2 regions of the Streptomyces sp. NRRL S-378 genome follow, and region 2 is predicted to be linked to the other one. Evidence: riboswitches for the same ligand, from Rfam matches in the RefSeq annotation. Region 2 holds a riboswitch; the other holds the start of a gene.
What was found. Region 2 has a riboswitch for guanidine ahead of IH80_RS0122565 (DMT family transporter). Riboswitches for the same ligand answer to the same signal wherever they lie in the genome.
Positions count from the first base shown of each region.

Region 1: it holds a riboswitch for guanidine, as region 2 does, so the genes downstream of both, IH80_RS0130490 (Ohr family peroxiredoxin) here and IH80_RS0122565 (DMT family transporter) in region 2, are expected to answer to the same signal.

Region 1 covers NZ_JOBX01000058.1:14,166-17,334, reverse strand. Annotated here, with positions in the region: gene IH80_RS0130505 (hypothetical protein) at 1-536, opposite strand, end outside; gene IH80_RS0130500 (WhiB family transcriptional regulator) at 563-838, opposite strand; gene IH80_RS0130495 (hypothetical protein) at 935-1,396, opposite strand; gene IH80_RS0130490 (Ohr family peroxiredoxin) at 1,383-1,838, opposite strand; guanidine-III (ykkC-III) riboswitch at 1,917-1,978, opposite strand; gene IH80_RS0130485 (AraC family transcriptional regulator) at 1,986-2,987, opposite strand.
Region 2 covers NZ_JOBX01000032.1:89,424-92,592, reverse strand. Annotated here, with positions in the region: gene IH80_RS0122570 (transglycosylase domain-containing protein) at 1-1,113, shown strand, start outside; gene IH80_RS0122565 (DMT family transporter) at 1,122-1,442, opposite strand; guanidine-III (ykkC-III) riboswitch at 1,474-1,543, opposite strand; gene IH80_RS0122560 (GroES family chaperonin) at 1,597-1,938, opposite strand; gene IH80_RS0122555 (DUF3618 domain-containing protein) at 1,982-2,302, opposite strand; gene bcp (thioredoxin-dependent thiol peroxidase) at 2,413-2,880, shown strand.

The sequences.
Region 1 (3,169 bases), on a different contig from region 2:
AACAGCGCGACCAGGGCCGGCAGGGCGCCCTCATCACCCCCGGCGCGGATACGGTCGCCGTAGGCCCGTACCGCGCGGTGGTCGCGCGGCGGCCACGCGTCCGTGGTCACCAGAGCCAGGTCCTCCTCGGCGTACCAGCTCTCGACCCGGCGGGCACGCGGGTGGACCACCCGCAGAGGATGCGGGGCGAGACCGGCGCTCACCACGTACCGCCCGGGGGCCAGGAGGGACAGCAGCGGCCGCAGGCACTCCGGATCCGGCGGCTCGGCCCGGCCGGTGCGCGGGTCGGGCACCAGGCCGGGGGCGCCGAGCCACTCGGTGAGGTACTTGACCTCGGAGATCCCGGGGCTCCCGGCCCCCGCGCGGGCGGCCAGCCAACCCACGCTGCCGTAGCCGTCGTTGGCCTCCAGGACCGCAGCATCCCCCGCGAGGAGCAGCAGGCTGCCGCCCTCGTCGCCGACGACCTCGATGACCCCGTGCCCGTCGGGCACGTCGACGCACACGGAGGGGCGGGGCGGAGGCGGTCGTCCGGTCATCTGGCGATCGTACGGCCGGACGAGTCTCAGGTGTTCGCCAGCAGGAGGTGGCGCTCGTCCGGGGTGAGGCCACCTCGCACGCCGTGCGGGATCCGGTCGGCGAGGGCGTGGCGGCGGCACGGGAGCCGGACCGGGCAGCGGCGGCAGACCGCCTTGGCGGCCTCTTCACGCTCCCGGACGGCCTCGGCCCGCTCGTTCGCGGCCGGCTCGAAGACGTCCCGCGCCCCGGAGCGGCACGGCCCGTCGAGCGGTGCGTCGGGCCGGGGGTCGAGGAGTACGTCCGTACGGGAGTCGTCGGTCACGCCCGGGTTCCTTCCGGCAGGGGCGGTCCGTCGTGACCGCCTGTTGCGGCGCGTATCACCGGAACCCGCGCATTCATGCGCCGTCGGTTTCCCGGGTCACAGACGCCAGTACGTACCCGCCCGGGAATCGACGTGCACCACGTGCCGGCCGACGCGCACCACGTGGTGGTGCGGGCCGGACCAGGAACCGGTGGTGCCGTCCGTCCCGGGCAGCGGGGTCCAGATCTCCAGGAAGGTGCTGCCGTCCGGGTTCGTACCCCGCTCCACGAGGTCCGCGCCGTCCCACCGGAAGGCGCCGGTGTCGTCGCCGGGCTCGCCCGTGAGGTGGTGGAAGCGCACGTGGGAGCCGTCGAAGGAGGTCGTACCGGCGAAACCGCGGCTGTCGGCGTAGTACGACCCGGCCTGCAGCCACACCACTTCGCCGTCCGGGAGGTCCTCGATCAGCGGCCCGCCGTTGCGGCTGATGCCGCGCCGCAGCCAGGCACCGTGCTCGGGTACCGGGACGCCCCGGTCGTCGCCCCGGCCGCCCGCCGTCGGCTCCGGCTCAGGCGCGGTCATCGGTGGCGGCGGTGTCGTCCACGGCCAGGAGCGTCAGCGGCACGTTGCCGCGGACCGCCTGGGAGTACGGGCAGACCGCGTCCGCCCTGTGCAGCAGGGGCTGCAGGTCCGCAGCCCGCCACCCCGGCAGGCTGACGGTGAGGGTCACCGCGAGGCCGTATCCGGCGGGCGTGTCCGTCGTACCGAGCTCCACCTCGCACGCCACGCGCGCTGCCGAGGCATCCGCCCCGAACTCGGCGGCGACCTCCGCGAACGCGGAGGTGAAGCATGCCGCGAAACCGGCCGCGAAGAGCTGCTCGGGGTTGGTGGTGCCGGGTACCTTCTTGCGCGGCGGCGCGAGGCGGACGTCCAGGCGTCCGTCGTCCGTGCGGACGGATCCGGTACGGCCCCCGGCGGCGTGCGCGGTCGTCCGGTACAGGCTGCGGGTGAGTGGCACGGTCATGGCGTACGGCCCATCTTGCTCGACGAGGACGCTGCCAGGGTGCGGACAGCGGTCGGTGCCGCTCGTGCAGCAGCACCTCGCGCGTCGTCGTGCGTAACCGGGTACGGCGCATCTCGTCCGGGGCCTGGGATCCGGCCGCCGCACAATCTAGCACCGCGGAGTGTCGGCCCGGAACCGGCTGCGGTACGCCCCCGGAGGCAGGCCCTCCCACCGGGTGAAGGCCCGGACCAGGGTGGTCGCACCGCTCAGCCCGACGAGCGGGGCGATCCGGTCCAGGGGCAGGTCGGTGGTCTCCAGCAGCCGTCTGGCCCGGGCGTGGCGGGCGGCGTCGAGGAGGGCGCGCCACGACGTGCCCTCGGTGTGCAGGGCCCTGCGCAGGCTGCGGACGCTGAGGTTGAGCTGCTGGGCCGGGCCCTCGGGGCTCGCGTCCTCCAGCGCGGCCCGGTCGAGCCACCGCCGGACGCCCCCGGCCACGGTCCCGGTCGCGGACAGCCGGTCCAGGAGACGGTCGGCGTAGGCCCGGTGCAGGGCGTTGAGGGCCGGGTCGTGGAGGGGGCGGCGCCGGTCGAGGTCCTCGTCGGCGACCGTGATCGCGTTCTCCGCGGCGTCGAAGGCGACGGCGCAGCCGAACACCCGCGCGTACGGCTCGGCGGCCCCGGCGCGGGGGTGCGCGAACGACACGGCCAGGGGGGTCCAGTCGTCGCCCGCGATCCAGCGGGCCGCCCGCACCATGCTGCTGACGACCGCTTCCACCTGCTGGGGGTGCATGGCGGGCGGTCCGACGGTCGGCCGGTAGCCGATCCGGCCGACGCCGCCCTGGCGGGCCAGGGTCACGGTGCCCGCCTGGCTCACCAACGGGTGGTAGCGCTGGGCGGCCTCCGCGGCCTCCCCGAGACTGGCGCAGGTGAGGACGAGGTGACCGAGGATGTGGAGGCCGTCGGGCCGGATGCGGTCGCCGACCAGGAGGCCGGTGTGGGGGCCCGCGTCCCTGGCGGCGAGCACCCCGTCCCACAGGGCGCGCATCTCGCCGTACTCCAGCCGGTCCGTGGGCAGGGCCCAGGGGCCGGACCCGCCGCCGCCCCCAGCCGTCGCGCTCAGGACGGCGTGGGCGTAGGACGCGGTGACGGAGGGCGGCTCGGCGGTGGACACGGCCGTCAGTCAATGCGGGCGCACCACCCCCGTCAAGAGCGTCCGCAGCCCGGCCTGCGCAGGGAGACACGGGGAGGGAGGGAGGGGGACGGACGGGGAAGGACGGGGACGGACGGGGACGGACCGGTCCGGGGAGTCAACGCCCTGGCCGTGGGGGTCAATGACGGCGCGGCGGGCCGCTC
Region 2 (3,169 bases):
ACCGTCTACAACGGCGACAACGAACGACCCGTCGTCGGCGGCCGGATCCGCTTCGCCCCGGAGAACGAGGGACAGATCTCCTACGGGAACATCACCGTCACCACCGCCACCGACCTCTCCGTGAACGCCGTCTACGCGCAGATGGCCGTCGACGTCGGCACCGCCAGGGTCAAGAAGACCGCCATCGACCTCGGCATCCCCGAGGACACCCCGAACTTCGTGGTCGGCCCGGCCATGGCGCTCGGCACCCTCCAGGCCAGCGTCCTCGACATGACCCAGGCCTACGCGACCCTCGCCGACCACGGCCGCCGCACCCCGTACACCTTCCTGGAGGAGATCGCGAAGGGCGGCGACAAGATCGCCCTGCCCGAGCGCCACTCCGTCCAGGCCATCAGCCGCGAGGCCGCCGACACCACCACGTCCATGCTGGTCAGCGTCGTGGACAACGGCACCGGTACGGCGGCCCTCACCGCCGGCCACCCGGCCGCGGGCAAGACCGGCACCGGTGAACTGGACCGCTCGGCGTGGTTCGCGGCCTACACCCCGAACCTCGTCACGGTGGTCGCCATGATGGGCCAGGACCCCGACACCGGCACCCTGGAGTCGCTGTACGGGGCGCTCGGCGAGTCCCGCATCGGCGGTGGCGGCTACCCGGCCCGGATCTGGGCCGCGTACACGAAGACCGCGCTGGAGGGAACCGACCCCGTGGACTTCGAACTCGACCTCCAGCCGGGCGCCGCGCAGCACCCGCCGCCGCCCTCCACGCAGTCGGACCCGCCGCAGGAGACGCCGGGCGACGGCACCCCGTCCCCTCCCCGGCGGCCGACCCCGCCGTCCGGCGGCCAGGACTCCGGCGGACAGGACTCCGGCGGCCGCACGCAGGACGGCCGGGACAACGGGGGCCAGAACGGCGGGGGCGGCGACGACGGCGGCCGCACGCAGGGCGGCCGGGACCCCGGAGGCCGGACCCAGGGCGGCCAGGACGACGGCGGCACCAGCCAGGGCGACGAGGGCGGCACCACCACGGGCACCCAGGGCGGGGCCGGTTCGGGCGGCTGGGACGGCGGCGGGGTCTTCGGGGGCCCGCGCCCGCCGTCCGCGTTCCTGGAGTAGCCGCAGACTCAGTGACCGGAGGTCGCCTTCAGCCCCACCACGGCGACCAGCAGCAGGCAGATGAAGAAGATCCGGGCGGCGGTGACGGGCTCACCCAGCACCGCCATACCGAGCACGGCCGCACCGGCGGCACCGATGCCCACCCACACCCCGTACGCGGTGCCGATGGGCAGGGTCTTCGCGGCGTAGGACAGCAGCACCATGCTCGCCACGATCCCGGCCCCCGTGAACACACTGGGCCACAGCCGGGTGAAGCCCTCGGTGAACTTCATGCCGATCGACCAGCCGACTTCGAGCAGACCGGCGACGAGAAGAAGAACCCAGGCCATGACGGCACCTCCGAGACATCGAGCGATACGGGGTGCGTCGTCTTTGCGTACCCGGTACGGCGCGTCTCGTCGGGTTCTCACCCACCGTAGCAAAGGACAGCGAAAAGGGCCGGTGACCCGGGCCACCAGCCCTTGCGCGCAGCCATCGGTCCGGTCAGAGGTACAGCCCGGTGGAGTCGTCCGACCCCTCCAGCCGCTCCGCGGCCACGGCGTGCAGGTCCCGCTCGCGCATCAGCACGTACGTCGCACCGCGCACCTCGACCTCGGCACGGTCCTCGGGGTCGTACAGCACCCGGTCCCCGGGCTCGACGGTCCGGACGTTCTGTCCGACCGCGACGACCTCGGCCCAGGCCAGCCGCTTGCCCACGGCGGCCGTCGCCGGGATGAGGATGCCGCCGCCGGAGCGCCGCTCGCCCTCGGGCAGGTCGGACTTCACGAGCACGCGGTCGTGCAGCATGCGGATGGGCAGCTTGTCGTGGGTGGTGTTCTCGCTCACGCCACGAACCTACCTGCCCGCGCCCGTCCCGTACCGCGCAGGGTCATCCGCGCTTGTGGCGCGCCGAGACGAGGAGCAGCCCGACCAGACCGGCCGCGACCAGCGCCACGGGCACGATGCGCTCCAGACGCGGGCTGCCGTCCGGGTGGCGCAGGCCGTCCCGCACGTCCGTCACGACGCGGTTCACCGTGGCGAACGCCCGCCCCGCGGTCTGGTCGACGGTCGAGGCGACCCGGGCCCGCGCGTCCCCGATGATCGTCTGCGGGTGCATGCGCACGCCGATCTCGTCGAGCGTCTCGGCGAGCTGCTCGCGGCGGCGGACGATGTCCGCCTCGATCTGTGCGGGGGTCCTGGCTTCCGACACCGCGCTGCCTCCGTCGTCGTGGTCGTGATCGTGTGGGGGCGTAGTCCGCCGTGAACAGTCTGTCAGCTTAGTCTCGTGACGTACCGATCCCCTCCCGAGGAGACTGTCAGATGAGCGAGCGACTGCAGCCGGGCGACACCGCCCCCGCCTTCACCCTGCCCGACGCGGACGGCAACGAGGTCTCGCTCGCCGACCACAAGGGCCGCAAGGTCATCGTCTATTTCTACCCCGCCGCCCTGACGCCGGGCTGCACGAAGCAGGCGTGCGACTTCACGGACAACCTGGACGCCCTGGCCACGGCCGGCTACGACGTCATCGGCGTCTCCCCCGACAAGCCGGAGAAGCTCGCGAAGTTCCGGGAGAAGGAACACCTGAAGGTCACCCTGGTCGGCGACCCGGAGAAGGAGACGCTGGCGGCGTACGGGGCGTTCGGCGAGAAGAAGCTCTACGGCAAGACGGTCACGGGCGTCATCCGCTCGACGGTGGTCGTGGACGAGGAGGGCAAGGTCGAGCACGCCTTCTACAACGTGAAGGCGACGGGCCACGTAGCCAAGATCATCAAGGACCTGGGCATCTGACCCCTGCCCCCGTCCTCCCGGAGCGGGCCGCCCCTGACCAGGGGCGGCCCGCTCCGGTTATCGGACGAACCAACACACATCCATAAGGGATCCCCACGCGGACATCGCACCTGCTGTCGCGGAGTCGGAGAGCAGGGCAGCGTCATGCGCGCCCTCGGCCTCCATCCGTTCGACGGAGCCGCGCGCGCCAGAGCACGGCGAAGCATCGAGGAGTACGGCCTGTCGACCGACCACTTCACCGGTCAGGGCCACACCGTCGGCAGCCGCTCTCCTGCACGCCGGTCCGCCG